Regions from separate parts of the Arthrobacter sp. Y3221114 genome, predicted to be linked through region 3. Evidence: riboswitches for the same ligand, from Rfam matches in the RefSeq annotation. Region 3 holds a riboswitch; each other region holds the start of a gene.
What was found. A riboswitch is a leader RNA that binds a small molecule or an ion and turns the genes downstream of it on or off. The one in region 3 is predicted to bind S-adenosylmethionine.

Region 1 (2,120 bases), on a different contig from region 3:
CTGGACACGTTGCTGATCCACCGGCCGGACCCGCTGGCGCCGGCCGAAGAGATCGCCGCGGCGTTCAACGAGCTCCGGATGGCCGGGAAGGTCCGCCGGCTTGGTGTCTCGAACATGTCCGGCGACCAAATGCGCTGGCTGCAGTCGGCGCTGGACGAGCCGCTGGCGGTGAACCAGCTCGAAATGAGCCTGTACCGACGCGACTGGCTGGAGTCCGCCGTGCTGGTGAACCACCCGGACGGAACGGGCACCAGGTTCCCGCACGGCACCTTGGAATACTGCGCCGCCAACGGGGTGGAACTGCAGGCCTGGGGCGCGCTGGCCCAGGGCCGCTACAGCGGCCGTGCGGCAGGCCTGGCCGACGCGGCGGCCGGCGCGGGAACGCCCGCCGCCGGGACCGGGCAGAATCACGGCCGGACGGCAGAGGGGGCTGTGACGACGGATGCTTCCGCACGGGCGGATGCCCCACTCTCCGCGGACCATTCGGCCGCTGCCCTGGTCACGGAACTTGCCCGGGACAAGGGCTGCCCTCCGGAAGCCGTGGTGCTGGGCTGGCTGCTGCGGCATCCCGCGGGCATCCGGCCTGTCATCGGTACCAGCAGCCCGGACCGGATCCGGGCCTGCGCCCAGGCGGAGGCGGTCGGAGCGGCGATGACCCGCCAGGAGTGGTACTCCCTGTGGGTGGCGGCCCGGGGAAGGCCGCTGCCCTAGCCGACGGCTGCCGCCGGTGCGGGAACTTTTCTGCCTAGACGAAGGCCGGCTGTTCCAGCCGGCGGAACCCGGAATCGTGGAAGACCAGGGGCTCGTGGGTGCCGTCGTGCGTGGACAGGCCGTGCACCTGCAGCAGCACGACGTGGTGGTCCCCGGCCGGGACCTCCTGGTGCACCGAGCAGTCCAGCCACAGCGCCGCGTCGTGCAGGAACAGCGCGCCGTCGTCCGTGCCGTGCAGGCGGAGTCCGGCAAAGCGGTCACCGTTCTTGGACGCGATCTGGCGGCAGACGCCGTCGTGCCCGGTGCCGAGCACCGAGACTCCGATCCGGTCGGCCCGCCGGACCACCGGCCAGGTCCGGGAGGTGTTTTGCACGGCGAACATCACTAGCGGCGGCTCGAGGGAGACGCCGACGGTGAACGAGGAGGCGACGATGCCCTGGGGCTCGCCGTCGACGATCGCGCACAGCGCCGCGATACCCGAGGGGAAGCGGCCGAAGGCGGAGCGCAATGTGTTGGGTGTCAGGTCATTGTGTAGCGACATGGCGTCCTTGGGGCTTGGGCGCATCCGCTGCTGCCGGGCTGCTGCGGGAGGATACGCGTACTTGCCTGCCGACATACCCGGCGGGCCGAATCATCACCTGGAGCACCCCGCTACGGTAGAGGGTTGCCGGCCAACCAGCCAGGGCTGTGCAGTTGGCACTCTTGATTCGTCTCCACGCTAAGAGCGGGGAAGGGCCTGGGTCAAACGCCGGTAATACTTCGTCAAATGCCGCGTTTTACTTGCGGCTGCCCGACGGTTGCCGCCTGACGGCTGTTGCCCGACGGCTGTCGCCCGACTGCTACCGGGCGACGCCGCCGGGGCGCACGGTCTGTTGGCGGAACGGATGCGCAGGGTAGACGCCCAGAATGCGGATTTCCGTGGTGAAGAAGTCCAGTTCCTCGAAGGCGTGGACCATGGCCTGGTCGTCCGGGTGCCCTTCGACGTCCACCATGAACATGGTGGCGGCAAACTCGCCGCCCACCATGTAGCTCTCCAGCCTGGTCATGTTGATGCCGTTGGTGGCGAATCCGCCCAGGGCCTTGTACAGCGCCGACGGCACGTTCCGCACACGGAAGACGAAGCTGGTCACGGCCGGGCCGGGCAAATCTTCGCGGGACGGGACCGGCCGGCGGTCGGCCAGCACCACGAACCGGGTGGTGTTCGTCGGATCGTCTTCGACATTTTCGGCGAAGACTTCCAGGCCGTAGAGCTCGGCAGCCATCGGCGGCGCCAGCGAGACCTTGGCCGGGTCGTTCCACTCGGCCACCTCTCGGGCCGAACCTGCGGTGTCGCCGGCGATCACCGGAGTAAGCCCGAGCCTGCGGATAAGCTTCCGGCACTGGCCCAGCGCGTGGATGTGGCTGTGCAC
Region 2 (2,120 bases), on a different contig from region 3:
CCGCGCCCTTGGCGGCGCGGAAACCGGCCTCCAGATCGGCGATGATGTCGTTGACGTTCTCGATGCCCACGGACAGCCGGACCAGCCCGTCGGTCACCCCGGCCGCGAGCCGCTCCGGGGCGGAGAGCTGGGCATGCGTGGTCGACGCCGGGTGGATCACCAGCGAGCGGACATCGCCCAGGTTGGCCACGTGCGAGTGCAGTTCAAGGCCGTCCACAAAGCGCTTGCCGGCCTCGATGCCGCCCTTGATCTCGAACGAGACGATGGCGCCCGTGCCCTTCGGGCCGTACTTGCGGCCGCGGTCGTACCACGGGCTGGAGGGCAGGCCGAGGTACGCGACGGAGGCAACGTCGTCGTGCTCTTCCAGGAATTCCGCCACCTTCTGCGCGTTGGCCACGTGCCGCTCCACGCGCAGGCTCAGCGTCTCCAGCCCCTGGGCAATCAGGAACGCGTTGAACGGCGAGATCGCGGACCCCAGGTCGCGCAGCAACTGCACCCGGGCCTTGAGGATGTAGGCCAGGTTGGCGCCCAAAGCGCCGTTGACGCCGAGGTCGCGGGCGAAGACCAGCCCGTTGTAGGTCTCGTCCGGCGTGTTGAACCCGGGGAACTTCCCGGGGTCCGCGGCGAAATCGAACGTTCCGGCATCCACGATCACGCCGCCGATGGCCGTCCCGTGGCCGCCGAGGTACTTGGTGGCCGAGTGGAGCACGATGTCGGCCCCCCACTCGATCGGTCGGATCAGGTACGGGGTTGCCAACGTGTTGTCGACGATCAGTGGCACACCGTTCTCATGGGCGATGGCGCTGACCGACTCCAGATCCAGCACGTCCTGGCGCGGATTGGAGACCACCTCACCGAAGAACGCCTTGGTGTTCGGCTTCACGGCATCGCGCCACTGCTGCAGGTTATCCGGATCCTCGACGAATGTGACGTCGATGCCGAACTTGGGCAGCGTGGTGCGGAGCAGGTTGTAGGTGCCGCCGTACAGGCTGGGGCTGGCCACGATATGGTCGCCGGCCTCGGCGAGGTTCAGGATGGAGAACGTGGATGCTGCCTGTCCCGAGGCAAGCAACAGGGCGCCCACGCCGCCCTCCAGGTTGGCGATCCGGGTCTCCACAGCCTCGGTGGTGGGGTTGCCGATCCTGGTGTAAATCGGCGCAAGTTCGGAGAGGGCAAAACGGTCCGCGGCGCTCTGCGTGCTGGGGAAGACGAACGAGGTGGTCTGGTAGATCGGAAGGGCGCGGGCGCCCGTTGCGGCATCCGGCTCCTGGCCTACGTGAATCTGACGGGTCTCAAAGGACCAATCTGCAGTGGACATGGTGCAACTCCTTCAGTGGAAGGGGCCATCCGGGATCCGGCCGTGCCGGCATGTCTGTCCCGGGTGTGACCCGCGCTTGCGCACCGCCTTATGGCGGCTGCCTGGTCTTCACCCGGGGCACCCCACCGCGGTTGGAGGGTTGCCGGCCAGCAAACCGGGGTTTCGCGCTGGCACTCATGACCTGCCTCCAGTCTCCGCAGACAAGCCGGCGGCCGCAACAATATGACACCTTATGACTGGCCGCTCACCGCCCGCCCGCCTGTCCGCCTGCCCGCCGCCACTTTCCCCTGGGAGGCATGCCGGTCGGGCGGAATCCCCGTCAGGAACGCCGCGCCCCGCACGAGCCGCAAGCTGAGTGACTTAGGTCACCCTAAGTCGAGAGCGGGTTCACAAAGTGCCAAGATAATGCCATGCGCTTCGACCATGTTTCTTATGCTGCTGAACCCGACGGTCTGGCTGCCACCTCCGAGCGGATCTCCAGAGCCCTGGGCATCGACGCCGTCAAGGGCGGGGTTCACCCACGCTTCGGCACCCGCAATATGATCTTCCCCCTCACCGACCACCACTACCTGGAGGTGGTGGAGGTTCTCGACCACCCCGCTTCCGACAAAGCCCCCTTTGGCCAGGCCGTGCGGGCGCGCTCCGAGGCCGGCGGCGGCTGGATGGGCTGGTGCGTGGCAGTCGAGGACCTGACCCCGTTCGAAGAACGGCTGGGCCGCCACGCGGTTCCCGGCAACCGCAAGTTCCCGGACGGACAGGAACTGAGCTGGCAGCAGATCGGGATCAAGGGCCTGATCGCCGA
Region 3 (5,445 bases):
GAAGCGCGGGTCCGCGTCCCGGAGCATCGGAACGTTGACCGACTTGTACGACTGGCCCCCGGCGGTGGTCCGCCATTCCGGTTCTGACAAGCGCGGGAAGGGCAGGCTGGCGGCGCCGAAGTGCCCCTGGTTGGGCACCAGGTTGTTGTCGGACCCGTCCACGGTCCGCAGCCCGTAGGGCAGCAGTGGATTCGCTATCTGGTTGGGGCCGGGGCCGAGGAGCGGCTGGCCCGGCACGGGATTGCCGTCGGCGTCTTCCTTGGTGGCGTGGTTCTCCGCGATCTTGATCTGCTTCAGGATGAACCTCATGTCCCCGGCATTGAGGGTCAGGCCCTGGCCTACCGGCGCTGCCAACGCCGCGGGGGCGAGGGCGGAGGGCAATACGCCCGCGCCCAACACGAGCGCGGCGAGCCCGGCCGTAACTTTTTGGGGGAAGGATGGCTTCCCCCTTTGGGCACGTTCGGTGCCCCTCCTTGGTTGTGGATCGGTTGGTGCAGTAAACACGGTGACTCCCCCTGGTCGAGTAATGTGTGGCTGGCCACAGCATCCGATGAGGACCTTGGGGAAATCCTTGAAGGCTTCTTCTAGCTACTTGCGGGCAGGAAAAAACCCGCCGCGTGCCCCGGCCCTCCACGTGGGAGGCCCGGGGACAAGGGGCGGGCTTTTCGCGGTCGGCGGGTCAGGCGCGGGCGGCGGGTCGGTCGCAGCCGGCGGGTCAGGCGCGGGCGGCGCGGGCGGCAATCCCGGCCCTCCGCCGTCGTTAGTGCACCGTAGCTTAGTCGTTCGGCGAAGCCGCTCAGGGTGGCCCGCCTAGGCGGTCAGCTGCCGCTTGGAGGAGATCACGCCGGTGTCGAAGCCAGCCAGGTGCAGGCCGCCGTGGAAGCGGGCGTGCTCGATCTTCACGCAGCGGTCCATCACCACGTTCAAGCCGGCGGCCTCGGCCTTGGCCGCGACCTCCTCGTGCCAGGAACCCAGCTGGAGCCAAATGGTCTTGGCGCCGACGGCCAGCGTTTCCTCCAGCACCGTGGGCAGGTCGTCGTGTTTGCGGAACACGTCCACCAGGTCCGGTACTTCGGGCAGGTCCGCCAGCGACTTGTAGACCGGCTGGCCGAGGATTTCCTTGGCCACCGGATTCACGAAGTAGACCTTGTACGGCGAGCTGGAGAGCAGATATGTCGAAACGAAGTAGCTGGCCCGGCTCGGCTTGTCGGAAGCGCCGACGATGGCGATGGACTTGGTGTTGCGCAGGATGTTCAGCCGCTCCGCGGCGGACGGGCCGATCCAGGTGCGTTCTGGTGTCGCGGTCACTTGGCGGCTCCTTCTTCGGCTTCGATCAGTTCTTCCACGGACTCGACCACGCGCGTTCCGGGCTCTGTCCGGGCGGCACGCGCTGCCGGGATCGCGCAGGACTCGCCGGCATAGCTGGGCGAGGCGAACTCGGAGGTGTTGAACGCCTCGTCCTCATGGTCACGGCTGGGGCCGTGCTCGGCGCCTGCTTGCTGCGAGGCGGCCAGCGCCTGGTCCAAGTCCCAGAGGATATCGTCCACGTCTTCCAGGCCTACGGAGATGCGGATCAGGTCCTCGGGCACGCCGGCAGCCACCAGTTGGTCGGCGGTGAGCTGCTGGTGGGTGGTCGATCCCGGGTGCAGCACCAGGGTGCGGGCGTCACCGATGTTGGCGAGGTGGCTGGCCAGCTGCAGCGACTCGATGAACTTCTGGCCTGCGGTGCGGCCGCCCTTGACGCCGAAGCTGAACACGGAGCCCACGCCCTTCGGCAGGTACTTCCGGCCCCGCTCGTAATGCGGGTGCGCGGGCAGGCCGGCGTAGCTGACCCAGGAGACGCGCTCGTCGGCGTCCAGCCACTCGGCCACCGTGCGGGCGTTGGCCAGGTGCTCGTCCATCCGCTGGGCCAGCGTCTCCACGCCCTGCAGCAGCTGGAACGCGGACTGCGCAGACAGCGACGGGCCGATGTCGCGCAGCTGCTCGGACCGGAGCTTGGTGAGGAAGCCGTACTCGCCGAAGTTGCCCCACCAGGACACGTTGCCGTAGCTGGGCACCGGTTCGGTCATCTGCGGGAACTTGCCGTTGCCCCAGTTGAAACGGCCGGATTCGACGACGACGCCGCCCAGGGTGGTGCCGTGGCCGCCGAGGAACTTGGTGGCGGAGTGGATCACGATGTCCGCGCCGTGCTCGATCGGGCGGATCAGGTAGGGCGTGCTCAAGGTGGCGTCCACGACCAGGGGGATCCCGGCGTCGTGCGCCACGGCGGCCAGTCCCGCCAGGTCGGCGATGTCGCCGGAGGGGTTGGCCACGATCTCGGTGTAGACGGCCTTGGTGTTCTCCCCGATGGCCGCGGCGAAGTCGGCCGGGTCGTTGGAGTCGACGAACGTGGTCTCCACGCCGAACCGGCGCAGCGTCACATCCAGCTGGGTGATGGTGCCGCCGTACAGCTTGGACGAGGCCACGATGTGGTCGCCCGCCCCGGCGAGGGCCGCGAAGGTGATGAACTCGGCGGCCATGCCCGAGGACGTGGCGACCGCGCCGATGCCGCCCTCGAGCGAGGCGATGCGCTCCTCGAACGCGGCGACCGTGGGATTGCCGATGCGGGAGTAGATGTTGCCGTACTTCTGCAGCGCGAAGAGGTTGGCGGCGTCGTCCGTGTCCTTGAACACGAACGAGGTGCTCTGGTAGATCGGGACGGCCCGGGCGCCGTGCTCGGCATCGGGCGTGCCGCCGGCGTGCAGGGCGCGGGTGCGGAAACCGAATGTGCGTTCAGCCATCAGGCGGTTGCTCCTTCAAAACTAGGATTCCCGGGCAATGACGGTCCTTGGCGGCGGGGGCGCCGTCCGGATCAAAGATTGCTTGCGCTCTCTCCATCGCTTCTGGCGGTAGCACCTTTCCGGTAGGCCGGATGGTTGCTGCGGTGTCAAAGAGCCAGATCTCTCAACCGCTCGGGATGGTCGCGTCCATTCTCGCAACCAACTGCCGCGGGACCAAAAAATGTGGAGCCGCGTTGCGTCCGGCCTTGGGCGCCCCGCCTTGCGGATGCACCGCCTCGCGGTTGCCCCGGCTTGCGAATGCCCAGCACGACGGCGGTGCCCGGCCGCGAGTGGGACGGGAACCGCGCCTGCTGCGAGCCTGCCGGTTGCGCCGACCTCCCGGCAAAGGTCCGCGTAGTTCCCGTAGATTGGGTCTATGGCTGAGCTCTCGGCGTTGCAGCGCCTCGCACAGGAACACGGTGTCGGCATTACCTTCCGCGGTTGGGACGGCGGCGAGAAAGAAGTCGGACCGGCAACCCTGGTTGCCGTCCTCACCGCGCTGGACGTCCCCTGCGCGACCGACGACGATGTCGCCGCATCCCTCCGTGCCGCCGAGCTCGAGCCGTTGCAGCGCACGCTGCCGCCCGCCGTCGTCCTTCGCCAAGGCACCGCCACCGAGGTTCCAGTCAATGTCGGCGCGGGCCTCCGCCCGCGGGCCAAGGTCCTGTTGGAGGACGGGTCTTCGCGCGACGTCGAGGTGGTGTCCGGCAGGTCTGGCGCCGAAGGTGATCCGGGCGGACGTTTCGCGGCGGTTGTGCCGGCCGACCTCCCGCTGGGCTGGCACACGCTGGAGGTCGCGGAACTGTCGGAAGCGACGGCGACCCGAACCGGCGCGGCCGCGGAACCATCCGGCAGCTTGGCACAGTGCGCGCTGGTGGTCACCCCGCGGCGGCTCACCACCGCCGACAAGCTTCCCCGGACCTGGGGCCTGATGGCACAGCTGTACTCGGTGCGCTCGCGGTCGTCGTGGGGCATCGGTGATCTCGCGGACCTTGCCCGCCTCTCTGAAACCGCTGCGGCCAAGGGCGCCGGCTTCGTCCTGATCAACCCGCTGCACGCGGCACAACCCGTGCCGCCGGTGGAGCCCTCGCCCTACCTGCCCGCAACGCGCCGGTTCGTCAATCCGCTGTACCTGCGGATTGAGGACGTGCCGGAATCCAAGGACATCCCGCTGACCAACAACTTCCACGAGGCGAACCTGGACACCGGCATTCTGGACCGTGACCCTGTTTTTGCGGCCAAACTGCAGGCGCTGGAAGCGGTCTTTGCGGTGCCCCGATCCGCCGAACGACAGCAGCGATTCGAGGAATTCCGGAACCACGAGGGGGAGGGGCTGGAGCGGTTTGCCCTGTGGTGCGCGCTCGCAGAAACCCTTCCGCCAGGCGGTCCCGAGTGGTCGGACCCTGCGTTCATCGAGTCGCAGCGCAGCGAGCTGAAGGACCGCATCGAGTTCCACCAGTGGCTGCAGTGGCTGTGCGACGAGCAACTCGAGGCGGCGCAGCGGCGCGCCATCGAAGCCGGAATGAGCATCGGGATCATGCATGACCTAGCGGTCGGCGTCCATCCGACCGGCGCCGACGCGTGGATGTTGCACGACGTCCTGGCCCCCGGCATCTCGGTGGGCGCGCCGCCGGACATGTTCAACCAGCAGGGCCAGAACTGGTCCCAGCCGCCGTGGCATCCCCGCCGCTTGGCCGAATCCGGCTATGCCGCCTACCGGGACATGCTGCGCACCATCCTGCGGCACGCCGGCGGCATCCGGGTGGACCACATCCTCGGCCTGTTCCGGCTGTGGTGGATCCCCGTCGGCAGCCCTCCCGGCGAAGGCGCCTACGTGTATTACGACCACGAGGCCTTGATCGGCATCCTCGCCTTGGAAGCGGAACGGGCCGGCGTCGTCGTCATCGGCGAGGACCTCGGGGTCTTCGAGCCGGGGGTGCAGGACTACCTGGCAGAGCGCGGCATTCTGGGCACCTCCATCCTGTGGTTCGAGTACGACGGCGCCAGCCCCCGCCCGCCGGAGGGGTACCGCCGCTCCTGCCTCACGAGCGTCACCACGCACGACCTGCCGCCCACCGCCGGCTACCTTGCCGGCGAGCACGTGGACCTGCGCGAATCCCTGGGCCTGCTGAACCGTCCGGTCGAGGAGGAACGGGCTTTGGACCAGGCGGCCCAGGAGGCGGTGCTTTCCCTGGTGCGCTCGCGGGTGCCGGCTGCGGAGCACGACGACGACGCCGGCGCCACCTCCGAACAACGCACCGTTGAGGCCCTTCACGCGTTTATCGCCCAGACCCCTTCGGTGTTGCTGGGGGTTGCCCTCACCGACGCCGTGGGGGAGCGGCGGACCCAGAACCAGCCGGGCACCGCGGACGAGTACCCGAATTGGCGAATCCCGCTCGCGGGGCCGGACGGGGAAGCCATCCTGATCGAGGACCTGGCGGCCAACGAGCGGTTCGACTCGCTGGTCCGCGCCCTGCGGGAGCGGTAGGCGGGTCCACGCGGGGCGCGCCGCACCGGCGCCGGCCGGGGCTACCCCTCGACGGAAGCGCACCGTCGCCCGCGACGAATGGCCCCACCCGCCAAGGAACCCTGACCCGCCCCGCCAAGGAACCCTGACCCACCCCGC

Region 1: linked by a shared signal. The riboswitch ahead of AC5RV3_RS05270 (flavin reductase family protein) and the one ahead of AC5RV3_RS11520 (O-acetylhomoserine aminocarboxypropyltransferase/cysteine synthase family protein) in region 3 are both predicted to bind S-adenosylmethionine.
Region 2: linked by a shared signal. The riboswitch ahead of AC5RV3_RS15265 (bifunctional o-acetylhomoserine/o-acetylserine sulfhydrylase) and the one ahead of AC5RV3_RS11520 (O-acetylhomoserine aminocarboxypropyltransferase/cysteine synthase family protein) in region 3 are both predicted to bind S-adenosylmethionine.

Annotation. Positions count from the first base shown of each region.
Region 1 is NZ_JBNHHW010000002.1:261,076-263,195, reverse strand. It holds gene AC5RV3_RS05275 (aldo/keto reductase) at 1-711, shown strand, start outside; gene AC5RV3_RS05270 (flavin reductase family protein) at 746-1,252, opposite strand; SAM riboswitch class IV at 1,305-1,419, opposite strand; gene AC5RV3_RS05265 (prephenate dehydratase) at 1,551-2,120, opposite strand, start outside.
Region 2 is NZ_JBNHHW010000007.1:155,605-157,724, forward strand. It holds gene AC5RV3_RS15265 (bifunctional o-acetylhomoserine/o-acetylserine sulfhydrylase) at 1-1,318, opposite strand, end outside; SAM riboswitch class IV at 1,386-1,500, opposite strand; gene AC5RV3_RS15270 (VOC family protein) at 1,729-2,120, shown strand, end outside.
Region 3 is NZ_JBNHHW010000004.1:415,776-421,220, reverse strand. It holds gene AC5RV3_RS11530 (Ig-like domain-containing protein) at 1-309, opposite strand, end outside; gene AC5RV3_RS11525 (CoA-binding protein) at 811-1,308, opposite strand; gene AC5RV3_RS11520 (O-acetylhomoserine aminocarboxypropyltransferase/cysteine synthase family protein) at 1,305-2,780, opposite strand; SAM riboswitch class I at 2,871-2,963, opposite strand; gene malQ (4-alpha-glucanotransferase) at 3,196-5,307, shown strand.